4 regions of the Vibrio olivae genome follow, and region 4 is predicted to be linked to each of the others. Evidence: predicted binding sites of a transcription regulator. Region 4 holds the regulator's gene; each other region holds the start of a gene.
The links. Region 4 encodes PurR, which represses purine synthesis genes. Its sites were predicted from a motif close to TNANGNAAACGTTTNCNTNA; they were not measured.
Positions count from the first base shown of each region.

Region 1: ACFFUV_RS15370 (uracil-xanthine permease family protein) is a predicted target of PurR. The motif match lies at 1,871-1,890, and genes of this name have one in related genera.
Region 2: ACFFUV_RS09300 (NupC/NupG family nucleoside CNT transporter) is a predicted target of PurR. The motif match lies at 1,668-1,687, and genes of this name have one in related genera.
Region 3: purL (phosphoribosylformylglycinamidine synthase) is a predicted target of PurR. The motif match lies at 2,247-2,266, and genes of this name have one in related genera.

Region 1 is NZ_JBHMEP010000005.1:41,560-45,631, forward strand. Features, by position in the region: gene cysQ (3'(2'),5'-bisphosphate nucleotidase CysQ) at 1-245, shown strand, start outside; gene ACFFUV_RS15370 (uracil-xanthine permease family protein) at 311-1,717, opposite strand; gene recG (ATP-dependent DNA helicase RecG) at 1,962-4,040, opposite strand.
Region 2 is NZ_JBHMEP010000001.1:2,009,509-2,013,580, reverse strand. Features, by position in the region: gene ACFFUV_RS09310 (ABC transporter ATP-binding protein) at 1-3, opposite strand, end outside; gene ACFFUV_RS09305 (BMP family lipoprotein) at 158-1,153, opposite strand; gene ACFFUV_RS09300 (NupC/NupG family nucleoside CNT transporter) at 1,921-3,204, shown strand; gene deoC (deoxyribose-phosphate aldolase) at 3,701-4,072, shown strand, end outside.
Region 3 is NZ_JBHMEP010000001.1:1,834,739-1,838,810, forward strand. Features, by position in the region: gene purL (phosphoribosylformylglycinamidine synthase) at 1-2,104, opposite strand, end outside; gene mltF (membrane-bound lytic murein transglycosylase MltF) at 2,401-4,032, shown strand.
Region 4 is NZ_JBHMEP010000001.1:440,713-444,784, forward strand. Features, by position in the region: gene ACFFUV_RS02110 (TfoX/Sxy family DNA transformation protein) at 1-254, opposite strand, end outside; cyclic di-GMP riboswitch class I at 351-443, opposite strand; gene purR (HTH-type transcriptional repressor PurR) at 602-1,609, opposite strand; gene elyC (envelope biogenesis factor ElyC) at 2,048-2,851, opposite strand; gene cmoM (tRNA uridine 5-oxyacetic acid(34) methyltransferase CmoM) at 2,965-3,756, shown strand; gene mukF (chromosome partition protein MukF) at 3,759-4,072, shown strand, end outside.

The sequences.
Region 1 (4,072 bases), on a different contig from region 4:
CGGCGGCTTTAAAAGCATGCTTGGTCGCGGAAGGTGCGGTTGACTGTTATCTGCGTTTGGGCCCCACAGGGGAATGGGATACCGCCGCGACGCAGTGCATTGTTGAAGAAGCGGGTGGCCGCATATTAAGTACTGTGCTGGAGCCGCTCTCTTACAACCAGCGCGATACCTTAGAGAATCCAAACTTTATTGTGCTGGGCGATGAGTCCCTACCTTGGCAGGATATTCTGCAGCGTAAAGATTAATCAAGAGTCAGTGGTATAAAAAAAGGTGGCGATAATGCCACCTTTTTTGATGTTATAAACCAAGATTAAGCTTTTGATTGCGTCGATGTGTTGACCTCTTTTTGAGCCTCTTGGCTTGTCTCTGTCTCAGGCAAAATCAGGTTGAGGATGATGGCTGTTAAACCGCCTGCTGCGACACCCGAAGAGAGAATGTTTTTAATAAACTCAGGCATAAACTGCAATATTTCTGGCTTTTGAGCGATACCTAGTCCCATTGAAAACGACAGCGCCATAATCAGTATGGCGCGACGATCAAGCTCTACGCGAGAGATAATACGAATGCCTGCGGCGGCAATGGTGCCAAACATAACGATGGTTGCTCCACCAAGAACGGGTTCAGGAATAAGCTGTACCATCGTCGCGACGCCAGGAAATAGCCCAAGAATGACCAGCATAGCCGAGATAAAATAACCCACATAGCGGCTGGCGACACCGGTTAGCATGATGACGCCGTTGTTTTGGCTGAATGTTGAATTGGGGAAGCTGTTAAATACGGCAGCTAAAGCCGAATTCAAACCATCTGCGAGCACCCCGCCTTTAATGCGTTTCATATAGACGGGGCCTTTGACGGGTTCACCTGAGACTTCTGAGGTCGCAGTGATATCACCAATGGCTTCCAATGCCGTAATAAAGAAAATCAGCACGAGTGGAATAAACAGGGACCAATCAAAGCCAAGGCCAAATTGCATTGGAATAGGTAAAGCCATCAATGGACTCGTTGACTCATCGGAACTCGTATCAATCATATCAAGGGCATAGGCCAGTAAGCAGCCGACCAGCATCGCAATGACGATTGACGCCACACGAATATAGGGGCTCTTGGCACGGTTAAGAACTACGATCAATGCCAATACCACGCCTGCTAATGCGAGGTTATCCAACTGTCCAAAACTACCATTGCCCATTGCCGCATAGCCGCCGCCCATAGAAATGAGCCCAACTTGAATCAAAGTTAAGCCAATCAAGGTGACGACGATGCCGGATACTAGAGGCGTGATAACGCGGCGTGCATATTCAAGGACTTGCGACAATAAAATTTCGGCAAAAGAGGCGACGAGGATGGTGCCAAAGATCGCCGCCATCATCGTAGGTACGTCCGCACCACCGGCTTGCAGTGCCATACCTGCGCCAATGATTGGACCAAGGAAGTTAAAGCTTGTGCCTTGAATCGAGAGCAATCCGGAGCCAATAGGACCGATGGTTCGAATTTGAATAAACGAAGAAATACCAGAAGCAAACAGCGACATGCTGATAATGGTGTTGGTTTGATCGCTTGGAACGCCAAGGGTTTGGCAAATGATTAAAGAAGGTGTAATCACCGCCACAAACATCGCCAGTAAGTGCTGTAAGGCAGCAAAAACGGTTTGAGGCAAAGGTGGACGATCATTTAATTGATAAACGAGCTCCGATTTAGGCGCGGGTGTGGATTTCATAGTTTATTCCTGTGCTAACCAAACTCCGCTGAATGGGGAGTTGGGGGCGAGTGAATACATCATCTGTGATTGCTGTTAATCAGAATTCACTCAAATCGAGATGAGCAGCGAGCTGCCGATTATTTAGGCGGGAATTATAGAGGTTTTACTCAAAAAGGCAAACGTTTGCTTTTTTGAGTAAACAGCAATGCAAGCATTTGGATCATGGTAACCCTAAAGCTCTAATCGCTGTACATTTTCAAGCTTAAGCTTTGGCGTAAACATTACGATTATCGAGCCAGCGGTCAATAATAGCTTGGGCGTTGTCAGGGTAGTGATCATGAATGTGCCTTGCGATCCGCTGAACTTCTGGAATTAAACGCTGATCTCGAATCAGGTCTGCAATCTTAAAATCAGCAAGGCCAGTTTGTTTCGTGCCCAGCAGCTCACCAGGGCCACGAATTTCTAAATCTCGCTGAGCAATCACAAAACCATCGTTACTTTCACGCAGCACACCAAGGCGTTTCTGCGCGGTTTTCGACAACGGAGCATGGTAAAGCAGAACGCAGTGACTGGCGACAGAACCCCGTCCGACTCGTCCTCGTAACTGATGGAGCTGTGCTAAGCCTAAGCGTTCAGGGTTTTCGATGATCATCAGGCTTGAGTTCGGTACATCTACGCCGACTTCAATCACTGTGGTGGCAACCAAAAGATGCAGTTTGTTATCTTTGAAATCCTGCATTACAGCTTGTTTCTCTGCGGGCTTCATTCGCCCGTGGACTAAACCAATTTTGACATCCGGTAATTTGGCTTGCAGTTCTTCGGCGGTATCGGCAGCGGCTTGTGCTTCTAATACTTCCGATTCATCAATCAGCGTGCATACCCAATAGGCTTGCTTACCTTCATTGACGCAGGCATGGCGCACACGCTCAACAATATCGTCGCGCTTGGTGTCGGGAATGGCGACGGTCTGAATGGGCGTGCGTCCTGGCGGCAACTCATCAATGATTGAGGTCTCGAGATCGGCGTAGGCAGTCATGGCTAATGTGCGCGGAATCGGTGTCGCGGTCATGATTAATTGATGCGGAAAAGCGCCTTGTTTTACGCCTTTCTCACGCAGCTCTAGTCGCTGGTGAACTCCGAAGCGGTGTTGTTCATCAATGATAACCAGCGCAAGGTGAGAAAACGTCACATGTTCTTGGAACAATGCGTGAGTACCGACCACCATTTTTGCTTGCCCAGACGCGATTTTTTCCAGTTCTGCTTGTTTTGCTTTGCCTTTGAGTTTTCCGGCTAACCAAGCCACCTCTATACCCATTTCTGCCAACCAATTGGAAAAATTGATCGCGTGCTGCTCTGCCAGAAGTTCGGTCGGCGCCATTAATGCGACTTGATACCCGTGCTCAATCGCACGCACCGCCGCCAGTGCAGCGACTAAGGTTTTCCCCGAGCCTACATCGCCTTGAACCAAACGCATCATTGGATGTGGTTGAGCCAAGTCGTGTTCGATTTCCTTGACGACTCTTGCTTGAGCATTGGTCGGTGAAAAGGGCAGTTTGGCAAGTAATTTGTCTTTTAACTGATGGATTTCGGCAAGGGGAAGCGCGTTATCTTTTTGCCCCTGACTGCGTACCGCGAGCATGGATAAATTTTGGGCGAGAAGTTCTTCGATAATTAATCGCAGTTGCGCCGGATGTTTTCCTTCATCAAATAGATCGAGGGCGATATCTGGCGAAGGACGGTGAATTATGTGCAGCGCTTCACCGAGTGAGAGTTGATGGTCATATAAGCCGCTAGGCAGTAACTCTTGAACGGCTGATTTATCAAGCAGTTCCAGCGCTTGGTCTGTCAAGTTGCGTAGCGTTGCTTGGCGCAACCCTTCCGTGGTGGGATAAACAGGCGTCAGATGCGCTTCAACATCAGGTTGTTGTTGCGGCGCATAAAATTTGTAGTCAGGATGAATGATTTCTAACCCGGTGTTTCCTCGTTTTATCTCCCCGTACGCATGCACGGCTTTGCCTTCAGCGAAGTTATTTTTCATCGCTGCGGTAAAGTTGAAAAACCGTAGGGTGACGGTACCGTTACCATCGCTGATTTTGACCGTTAACATCTTACGCCGCCCAAATAAGGTATCGACGCTCATCACTTTACCTTGTACCGCAGCCCAAAGCCCAGCATGAAGTTTGACCATCGGATAGATACGCGTACGGTCTTCGTAACGTAACGGGAGATGAAAAAGCAGATCTTGGACGCTATTGAGCCCCACTTTTGCCAGTTTCTCTGCGACTTTGGCACCAACGCCAGATAAAGAAGTTAGAGGAATGGCGGACAGTAATTGGGACATAGGGCTCTCATCACTCACAATATAATTATGTT
Region 2 (4,072 bases), 1.6 Mb from region 4:
CACGAGAATACTTCCTAGAATGACTTAGACAGAGGGCTAGGGTTGATCGTTGACTAAATGTGGTTAGGCAATTAGCAAGATCATCAATACCCCACCGCGAGATCAGTCAAATCACGCCATACCTAAGTATGACGTGATTGTGCACGATATATCGGGTTTAGTAGTTACAAGAGTTGTCTGACATATAGTCGTGTACTTTGATCTTACCGGCGATGATGTCTGCTTTAAGAGAGTCCATATAGGCTTTCATCTCTTCAGAAATCAGTGCTTTGTTGTTGTCATCTAAGGCCCAGTCGATAGCATTCTCTTTCAGACCCAGCGCCTTGATTCCTGGTTTCCAGTCGCCGTTGATATCGGCCATCCAAGATTCTTTTGCGGCTTTACCCACTAATTTAACCATTGAAGTTAGCATGGTGCCTGGTTGTAGGTGGTTTTGGTTTGAGTCAACGCCGATTGCGTATTTACCCGCATCTTTCGCCGCTTGATAGACACCAAGTCCGGTACCGCCCGCAGCCGCGTAAATTACATCGGCACCTTTCGAGAATTGAGATTTCGCGAGCTCAGAGCCTTTGGCTGGGTCAGCAAATGCAGCAGGCGTTGAGCCAGTCATGTTCTCAAGCACGGTGACATCAGCATTGGCATAGTTCGCGCCTTGCTCATAACCACACTCAAACTTACGAATAAGTGGAATATCCATACCACCAATAAACCCAATCGTGCCTGTTTTAGAGGTTTTCGCCGCAAGTGCACCGACAAGGAATGAGCCTTCTTGTTCCTTGAAGACAATCGACTGAACGTTTGGTTTATCAACCACCATGTCGAGAATGGTGAAGTGTATATCAGGGTATTCAGTGGCGACTTTTTCAACGGCAGATGCCATGTTGAAACCAACCGCGACGATTGGACTAAAGCCACGACTGGCTAGACGGCGCAATCCTTGTTCGCGTTGCGCTTCGTTTTGGGGCTCAAATTCGCGGACTTTGTAGCCGTCAGCTTGCATTGATTTCACACCATTTTGATAAACCGCTTCATTAAATGACTTGTCAAATTTGCCTGCAGTGTCGTAGATAACCGCTGGTTTTGATTCAGCAAATACGGCTGTTGAAGCCAAGGCTAGGGTGAGTGCTGATAGCTTGAGTATTGTTTTTTTCACACTTAAATCCTTTTAATAATGTGTTGTCCAAGAGCATGTATCGCCCAAAAAGAGTAGGCAATACAGAAATAAATAACGCATCAGTTTATCGATTGCGAAAGAAAAAAAATTCGTACACTTCACATCAAATCACATTTTCTGACGTTTGTTAGGGCGTGCATGAAAGTTCTGTTGAATTTTTGCTCTAATTTGTGCCGCATGTCAAATTTGTTAATTAAATAAATGTGATCTAAACAGTTAAAAAAGGTGCAAATAGAGCAAGATACGCACTTTTTTCGTTGTGTTTTTAGTCTAATGGCGATTATCTCGCGCCGATAATGTGAACTCGATCTGTTTTTTATTTGGCTTAAGCCGTTGAGAGCGTCAATTCGAACGAAATTTGTAATTCTTTGCTGAGTGAAATGTGACCACTTGCTCAGTAAATGATCTACGTTTAAAGACATGGTTTTTGCTGATAAACAGTGAAAACGCGTAAATTTGTCGCTAAAAACCGATTGCGCTGCGCTATCTTTCCATACGTAAACGGTTGCTTAGAAATTCTGGTTTTGTTTTTATTTGGTTTCCTTATGGTTGGTATTTTGTTAATAAAATAGATGGTTCCATCTATCTTTGTGACTAAATTCTCAATTAAGAATGAATCATTGATAACTCGTGCACTATTTCGTGATGTGGACATTACTTTTTGTGTACTGAATACGTATAATCGCCCCGCTTCAACAAACCAGTGTTTTACACGCCAACAAACAACTATAAGGAAATCATAAACTATGAGCCTGTTTATGAGCCTAGTCGGTATGGTTGTGCTACTTGCTATCGCATATGCACTATCCTCAAACCGCAAAGCTATCAATTTCAGAACTGTAGGTGGCGCATTTGCTATCCAATTTATTCTTGGTGCATTCGTGCTTTACGTTCCTTGGGGTCGTGACTTATTAAACGGCTTCTCTAGTGGTGTCTCTAACGTTATCAACTATGGTAACGATGGTGCCTCTTTCCTATTCGGTGGTCTTGTTTCTGACAAGATGTTTGAAGTCTTCGGCGGCGGCGGTTTTATCTTCGCGTTCAAAGTTCTTCCTACACTGATCTTCTTCTCATCACTGATTTCTGTACTTTACTACCTCGGCATAATGCAGTGGGTTATCAAGATTCTTGGTGGCGGTCTGCAAAAAGCATTGGGGACTTCACGTGCGGAATCAATGTCTGCGGCAGCTAACATTTTTGTAGGCCAAACTGAAGCACCACTTGTGGTTCGTCCGTTTGTTCCTCGCATGACTCAATCTGAGCTGTTTGCGGTAATGTGTGGTGGTCTAGCATCTGTTGCTGGTGGTGTACTTGCTGGTTACGCATCAATGGGTGTACCGCTTGAGTATCTTGTTGCGGCTTCTTTCATGGCAGCACCTGGTGGTCTTCTATTTGCTAAAATTCTTTTCCCTGAAACTGAACAGCCTCATGAAGACATCGAAGAAGCATTGGATGGTGGTGATGATAAACCGACCAATGTCATCGATGCAGCAGCAGGTGGCGCAGCTTCTGGTTTACAGCTTGCGCTTAACGTTGGTGCAATGCTTATCGCGTTTGTTGGTTTGATTGCTCTTGTCAACGGTATCCTAGGTGGTGTTGGCGGTTGGTTCGGTATGCCAGAACTAACACTTGAACTGATTCTGGGTTACGCGTTCTCTCCTCTTGCATTCTTGATTGGTGTGCCATGGGCGGAAGCCGTGACTGCAGGTTCTTTCATCGGTCAGAAGATCGTTGTGAACGAATTTGTCGCGTACCTAAACTTTACGCCATACATTGGTGACAACGCACAAATTATTGCAAGCACAGGTCAAGTCATGTCTGAGAAGACAGTGGCAATCATCTCGTTTGCTCTATGTGGTTTCGCGAACCTTTCATCTATCGCGATTCTACTTGGTGGTCTTGGCAGCCTAGCGCCAAGTCGCCGTCACGATATTGCACGCATGGGGATTAAAGCGGTACTTGCAGGTACGTTATCTAACCTTATGGCGGCAACAATTGCTGGCTTCTGTCTAAGCCTTACCGGCCTGTAATAAGGACTCGTTGTATATAGACGCCAGTTTACTCAATCTGCCCCGTAGCATGTATTTGCTGCGGGGCATTTTTGTTTTAGAGCCGAGAAAAAGTGGTTTTCTGGCTGAGCATGGTGGTGAGATGTTCACCCCGTGGGTATTTTTTGAGATACAAACCGTTTGCGCTTTGTAGCCAATGATAGTTTTGCGGTAAATACCTATACTCTATACAAGCAAAAACGCAGTGATACACCGTTGCTTCATTATTCGTTTAGGCCAAAGCATGATGCAAAGCGCCGTGAGAATAGAGGCGGGGAAACACTGATGCTTTTTAGACACCGCAATTGTGATTGTTGTGCCACAGACCAAACCGGACTGTGCGGTGACAAGGATAGCAATTGATGTAGTGCTTTCGCCTACATTGAGTCTTCAAGGAACCAAGTCCGTTCATTAATGACCGCTTAGCCATCGTTATGGTTAAGCAGTAAATGTTTATGAATATTGATCGGAGAAAGAAATGAGCGATTTAAAAGCAGCAGCGCTACGCGCCCTAAAATTGATGGATCTAACGACGTTAAATGACGACGATACAGACCAGAAAGTGGTCCAACTTTGCCATGATGCAAAGACAGCCGTTGGTAACACGGCAGCGATCTGTATTTACCCACGCTTTATTCCAATCGCTAAGAAGACACTACGCGAACAAGGAACGCCTGATGTTCGTATCGCTACCGTGACTAACTTCCCACACGGCAACGATGATATCGAGATTGCTGTTGCAGAAACGAAAGCGGCCGTTGCGTATGGTGCTGATGAAGTGGATGTCGTTTTCCCATACCGCGCATTGATTGCTGGTAACGAACAAGTGGGTTTTGACCTAGTCAAACAG
Region 3 (4,072 bases), 1.4 Mb from region 4:
GTGTACGTTCACCCATCGACATTGCTTCACCATGATAGGTATCATAACTTGCTGCGGTGACCGCACAGTTCGCAACGGGAACCTGCCAAGGGCCAACCATTTGGTCACGAGCCACGAGCCCTGTTACCGTGCGGTCACCTATGGTGATCAAGAAGGTTTTTTCAGCCACAGTAGGTAGACGCAGTACGCGATCAACCGCTTCATTCAGCTCAATACCTTGGCGGTCAATGGCCGGGTTATTCACTTTGAGCGTCGTCGCATCGCGATGCATTTTCGGCGTTTTACCAAGCAAAATGTCCATAGGCATATCGATTGGCGTATTGTCGAAATGTGAATCTTCAAGGACTAAATCACGCTCTTCTGTTGCGATACCGACAACTGCATAAGGCGCACGCTCGCGCTGACATATCGCGTCAAAGACATCCATATTCTCTGGCGCAACGGCCAGTACATAGCGCTCTTGAGATTCATTACACCAAATCTCAAGTGGGCTCATTCCAGGCTCGTCATTGGGCACATCACGCAGCTGGAATTTACCGCCACGCTCGCCATCGTCGACTAATTCAGGCAGCGCATTAGAGATGCCGCCCGCACCAACATCATGGATAAAGGCGATTGGGTTATCGCTACCCATTTGCCAGCAGCGATCGATCACCTCTTGGCAACGGCGTTCCATCTCTGGGTTTTCACGCTGTACTGATGCGAAATCCAAATCTTCTGCTGATTGACCTGAGGCCATAGAAGACGCGGCGCCACCACCAAGGCCAATATTCATTGCCGGGCCGCCAAGCACGATAAGTTTGGCGCCAACCGGAATTTCTTTCTTTTGCACGTGTTCGTCGCGAATGTTGCCCATACCACCAGCAATCATGATTGGCTTGTGGTAACCACGAACCTCTTCACCTGCGTGCGAATTCACTTTTTCTTCGTAAGTACGGAAGTATCCCAACAGGTTTGGACGACCAAATTCATTGTTAAATGCTGCGCCGCCCAGAGGGCCTTCCAGCATGATGTCCAGAGCATTAACGATACGCCCAGGTTTACCGAAGTCGGTTTCCCAAGGCTGCTCAAAGTTGGGAATACGCAGGTTTGACACGGTAAATCCAACTAAGCCGGCTTTAGGTTTGCCGCCGATACCCGTTGCGCCTTCGTCACGAATTTCACCACCAGAGCCTGTTGATGCGCCAGGCCAAGGCGAGATAGCGGTTGGGTGGTTATGGGTTTCCACTTTCATCAAAATATGCGCATCTTCTTGATGGTAACCATATTGACGAGACTCAGGATTTGGGAAGAAACGCCCAACTTTTGATCCAGTCATCACCGCGGCATTGTCTTTATAAGCCGAAAGGACATACTCTGGGGTGGTTTCAAAGGTGTTTTTGATCATCTTAAACAGCGATTTCGGCTGCTTGACGCCATCAATCGTCCAATCCGCATTGAAGATTTTATGACGGCAGTGCTCTGAGTTAGCCTGCGCAAACATCATCAGCTCAATGTCTTTTGGGTTACGACCAAGAGTGTTAAAGCTTTCAACCAGATAATCAATTTCATCTTCGGCCAGTGCCAGACCAAGGGAAACGTTTGCTTTCTCAAGTGCAGTACGCCCACCTGCCAACACATCAACCTCAGTCACAGGTGCTGGTTGCGCTTGAGTAAATAGAGCGCTAGCTTGCTCTACCTCAGTAAATACCGTTTCCATCATACGATCGTGAATAAGCCCCTTCACAATCGTGAGTTGTTCGTCGCTTAATGAAGATGACGATTCGATATAATAAGCCGTTCCGCGCTCAAGGCGCTTTATTTTTGTTAAGCCACAGTTGTTAGCGATATCAGTTGATTTAGAGGACCACGGAGAGATTGTGCCCGGACGTGGTGTGACAAGCAGCAATAGACCTTGAGGCTCATGTTCCTCGATGGTTGGTCCGTAGGTTAGCAGCTTCTCTAACTTCTCTGATTCTGTTTGGTCTAAATCAGCCGTTAGATGAGCAAAGTGCATAAACTCTGCGTAAATACCCGTAATTGGGAGTTCTTGTTCACGACACAGTTCCAGAAGTTTATTTACTCGGAACTCAGAAAGAGCTGGGGAGCCACGCAAAATTCTCATGTGCTTAGGTCTCTTGTACGGTTGATTAAGGAAATATTGGAATAAATTCAGAAGGTTAATCTGTAATTTACACAAATTTATACCAATACGACCTCGTCATTTCGGGCGCATTATATCGGAATTGTTTTTGTGATGTAACACCAAACGCAACCGTTTGCGTCATTTTTTTTGTCAAATTTGAAATCCCGCAACTTCACTGGGATAAGGATTGTTTGCATCACTATAGATAGAAGTCTTACTTGCGATGTACACAGGCTCTGTTATAAATGCCCTACCGGATAGTGAGAATGTCGTTAATGAATACCCATTACCTAAAATATTTACAACGTGGCCTAACCCTCTTTTCTGCCTTGCTGCTCCTGACAGGTTGCCAGATCGAATCTAACCCGAAAAGTGATCTCGATAAAATACGCGAACGAGGTGTATTGCACGTAGGCACACTGAATAATCAGCTCTCTTATTATATTGGCCCTGACGGCCCCGCAGGGCTTGATTATGAGATTGCTCGTGACTTTGCCAACCAACTTGGCGTAAAGCTAGAGATGAAACCTGCGTATCGCATTTCTAGCCTCTACCCGGCGCTAGAAACGGGTGAGATTGATATGATCGCGGCTGGGCTGAGTCAATCAGAAGATCGCGTGCGCCGTTTTCGAACCGGCCCTGCTTATTATTATGTCAGTCAACAACTGGTTTATAAGAAAGGTCATTGGCGACCGCGTAACATCGACCAGTTAGTAGAAAGCTTGCCTGAGCTTACCGCGGCAAACCAAGGTGAACCGGTGCTCAATATTGTCGGTGATTCTCATTTTAATCGCACTCTTTCCGACATTCAGCAGCGACACCCTGACTTTGAATACAAAATTGCCCAAAATGCTGACGTCAACGATCTCCTCAAGCAAGTGTCTGAAGGTGACTTAATGTTTACCGTCGCAGACTCCGTCGAGGTTTCTCTTTCACAGCGTGTTTATCCAGACCTCGCGGTCGCATTTGAACTGACCGAAGATCAACCTGTTTCTTGGTTTACTCGCCGCTCGGGTGATGAGAGCTTGTATGCTTTAATGATTGAATTCTTTGGCGATCTCAACCAATCAGGCCGTTTAGCAAGCCTGGAAGAAAAATACTTAGGCCATATTGGCAGCTTCGATTATGTCGATACTCGCGCCTTTATTCGCTCGTTGGACACTCGCTTGCCCAAATGGTCACCTCTGTTCAAAGAGTACTCGGATGAATTTGACTGGCGCCTTATTGCCGCTCTTGCCTACCAAGAATCCCATTGGAACCCACGCGCTAAATCTCCTACTGGGGTGCGCGGTATGATGATGCTAACCCTCCCAACGGCTCGTAGTGTCGATGTAAGTAATCGTCTCGATCCAGAACAATCTGTTCGCGGTGGAGTCGAATACTTGCGACGTATGGTGTCACGTATTCCCGATAGCATTAATGAACACGAGAAGATTTGGTTTGCTCTGGCATCATATAACGTTGGTTATGGTCACATGATGGATGCACGCCGTTTAACCAAAAAACAGGGCGCAAACCCAGACTCTTGGGGCGATGTGAAAGACCGCTTGCCGCTACTTCGTCAACGTAAATACTTTAGTCAAACCCGCTATGGCTATGCGCGAGGTGATGAAGCACGCAATTACGTCGAAAATATCCGTCGGTATTATCAAAGTATTATTGGCCATGTTGAGCAACAAACCACGGACAACAGTGACGTGGATATCAATGACCTCACAGTGATTGAACTTCCTGAAGAGGCACTTTCTGGTGCTGAGCCAAGCGATGCCACCGATGCGCTGCAGGAACAACTCAATGAGTTGATGCTCGGTGAACAAGCGGATGAAAGCGATGACTTACCCGCTGATAACCCAGACTTACCACCAGCACCCGAGGTTGATTCCAGTGGCGATCTTATGGGGAAATAAAGCGAAATATCGATAAATAGCCGCGAAACATAAAAACAAG
Region 4 (4,072 bases):
CAGTCCATTGGCATTGCATAGTACTTAGTGACGACGGGGAAACCGCGTTTTTTGTAGACATAAGGTTCATAACCTAAGTCTTTAAACTCTCCTGTCGACTTCTCATTCGCGCGAATATGGAGTTTATCTCCGACCACAAGTGCGAACATTGTGTCGTCAACAAAAATCCCAAATCCGCCAAACATTGAACGAGATTTTACTCTGCCTAGCTGCTCGAATAGACGCATTGAATCTTTAAGTACTGGTTTGTCCATGCTTATTTTCTCGGTTTGATGCCACCAGTTCAGGTCCGAGAGATTAGCAAAACTATGCAAACTATTGTCAGTATGTTGTTAATTTGCATATTTGCCATCGGCAACCCCGCTACCTTTCATAACTGTCACTTATGGGTAAGGCCGGAAGCTTTGCGTCCCATCCTTTCGAATGGTTTGCCCTGTGCGTGGCTTGGTTACGTTGTTACATCAAGAAACAGCATAAAACAGGTTGTGCGGGACCGATCACGATTTATATTCAAAAATGTGATCTTGGTTCAGGTAATGATTTCAAAGTATGCGATTGATCCAGAAAATAAGCCATTCATCACAGACGTACGCTATGTTGTTTATTTGTTTAGAGTTTTTACTGTATGGCGTTCAACAATTTCAGGGTGCATTTCAAAAATTCGCTTGTCATGCTCTTTATCTTTGATGCGCTCTAACAGGATCTCAAAAGCGTTCTTACCCACGCGGCGCTTGGGCTGGTGGATGGTAGTCAGAGGAGGTGAAAAGTATTCAGCTAGTTCAATATTGTCATATCCAATCACGGACATATCTTCTGGAATACGGATCCCATTTTGCTGCAATCGGCTCATAAGCCCTAATGCCATCGTATCGTTGAAGCAGAAAACCGCGGTTGGTTTATGATCCCAAGAGGCAATTTTGTCTGCAGCGAGGACGGCGGTATCACATTCGAAGTTACCTTCAAGGATCCAATCCTCGTTGACGGGGAGATTGGCTTCGCTCATTGCGCGTTTAAAGCCTTGAATGCGTTCTTGGCAAGCCGCTTTTTCAAAGTGGCCACTCAAGCAAGCAATGTCACGATGACCATGGTCAATCAGATATTTGGTGGCGAGGTAGCCTCCTTCTTCTGAATTATCAATGATCTTATCAGCCTGAGAACTCTCAGGACCCCAGTCCATGATAACTTTTGGAATATCGGAGTGACGTTCAAGCATTTCTGATAGCTCTTGAGTCAGGTCAGAACACATCACTAAAATGCCGTCTACACGCTTTTCTGCCAGCATACGAATGTAATCGCGTTGCTTTTCGTAGATACCGCCGGTATTACACAAAATCAATGTATAACCTTGGCGATAACAGTAACTTTCTACACCGTCGATCACTTCAGAAAAGAATAAGTTAGTCGACTGGGTAACTAGCATACCAATCGAGCGGGTCGTATTGCATTTCAAGCTGCGTGCAACGGCACTCGGAGCATAATTAAGCTCCTTGACTGCTTCCATTACCTTCTCTTGTGTTGCTTCCGCAACAAAACGAGTTTTATTAATGACATGAGATACAGTTGTTGTTGACACGCCGGCTAAACGGGCGACATCTTTAATGGTAGCCATAGGGTTTGTCCACTCGAAAGTACTGCTAGATGTTGGGTAAAATAAGTAAGCTGAATGACATGGAATTTATACGGATTATAAATACAAAAAACCGCTCTTAAATTAAGCGGTTCGTCACTGTCAAGCTTCTAGTTATAGTCATTTTCGGCGTAGATTCTAGACTGCATTGTTGCTTGAGGCAAACAAAAACCGTGACTAATTCATCTTTCTGACATTTTTCTAAGGTAACGAACCACAGGGTTAATATAGGCGGTTTTTATCAATCTTCAGCATGGTTCGCGCCGATTTTGAGATACATTTCCATAACCTAAAATTTAGACTGGCAGCTACATCACTGATTGCGAAAATTGAGAATCACGGTTTGCTGAAGGTTGAAATTATCGATAAAAAAGCCGAAGCAATAACTTCGGCTGGATACAAGGCGAGCACTACGGCCATTTAAGCGTTGGTGTGCTGCGCCTCGATGGCGGTCTCTTCATAGTCTGAAGCCCAATCTCTCAGGGTTTGCCAAATTTTACCTAAGAGCTCATGCCAAAAAATTTCAGTTTGTTCAATATACTTACCTCGAGGTGTGTAGCGTTCCCAAACTTGAGAGATTTCCTTTTGAGCCAGATAGTTGGTTGGCGCTGGGTAGGGTTCTAAACCAGCGGCATGAAACTCATTGAGAGCTCGCTGCATATGGCTGGCTGAGGTGACTAAGACCAAGTTCTTATTACGCACAAATGCAGCCGCTTGGCGCGCTTCTTCCCAAGTATCCTTAGCGGTTTCTAACAAGATAATATCGGATTTTGATACCCCAAGCGCTAAGGCAACTTTGGCCATCATACGAGCATTACTGACTTCTGACCCACCAGAATATCCCGATAAAATCAGCTTCGCCCCTGGGTACATTCGCAATACCCGAATTCCCTCGGTTAAGCGCATCAATCCCGTCCTACTCAGTTGAGAGGTTGGCGGAATATCATCATCGACCACGTGGCTGCTGCCCAGTACCATCACATAATCGATGGCATCATCCACCGGGAAAAACGCAGAATGTTGGCGCTCCATCGGCATTAAAAGACGTGAAGAAACGGGTTGGAACGCAATTAAAAAGATACCTATAAACGAAAATAGTACAATCAAACAGCCCGACTTCTGACGTGTGGTGAACATAATCAGCATCAGGCCAATAAAGCCAATGATTAACATTGCTGGGAGCGGCATCAGCAGCGCTGATACAACCTTTTTCAGCTCAAACATACTTAAATAGCCCGAAAAAACATCAGTTGATTATAAAAAAAGACAATGCCTCTTTATTCCTGCGGATCTTGTGACAGAATAGCGACACATTAATTCATGATAACGCAAGCCCAGTGATAGAAGACCGTAATTTCGACGACATTGCCCACAAATTTGCAAAAAACATTTACGGCTCCGATAAAGGAAAAATCCGCCAAGTGATTGTTTGGCAAGATCTTGAGCAGATTCTAGCAGAGTTTGGTGGTAAGGATAAACCGCTGCATGTGTTAGATGCCGGGGGCGGTTTGGCACAGATGTCGCAAAAGATTGCGCGGCTCGGACATCATGTCACGTTATGTGATCTATCTTCTGAAATGCTTGAACTTGCTAAGCAGGAAATCGAAAAGCAGGCTTTGCTTAAGCAGTATCGCTTTGTTCATTCTCCCATTCAAATGATTGATAAGCACCTGAACGAAAAGGTGGATATCGTGATGTTTCATGCGGTGATGGAATGGTTGGCGGATCCGAAATCGGCGTTAGAAGTAGCGCTAAAGCAGCTAAAGCCTGGTGGGATTGCGTCTGTGATGTTTTATAACCAGCATGGTCTGGTGTACAAAAATGTCTCTTGTGGCAATTTGCCCCACATATTAGAAGGCATGCCACACCGTAAGCGGTTCAAGCTACAACCATCGCATGGGTTATACCCGGAAGATGTTTATCAATGGATCTCGAACGCCGGCTTTGATATTCAAGGTAAGTCGGGTATTCGTTGCTTTAATGATTATATTGGTAATGGGCCCAATATGGGCGAATACCAGTTTGACGATGTATTAGCTCTTGAAAAGAAATACTGTCGACAAGAGCCGTACCTCTCATTAGGTCGATACATTCATGTATGGGCTAAGAAAAAAGAACAACAGGAATAATAATGAGTGAGATAACTCAGGACGCTGCTAGCCAGCCAATTGACGAGTTGGTGGGCTGGGTCAAGCAACACGATTTCTCATTAAATCTTACCAACGAACGGTTAGCATTTTTGATCTCTCTTGCGGTGTTAAGCAACGAGCGATACGACGAAGAGTTAGGCGAAGGGGAATTGCACGATGCGTTCACTATCGTTACGCGACTCTTTGAAGATACGGGTGAGCCTTCGGCATTTCGAGCGAACAATGCGATTAATGAATTGGTAAAACAGCGTCTGATTAGCCGCTTTACCAGTGAAATTAACGACGGAGCCAGTAT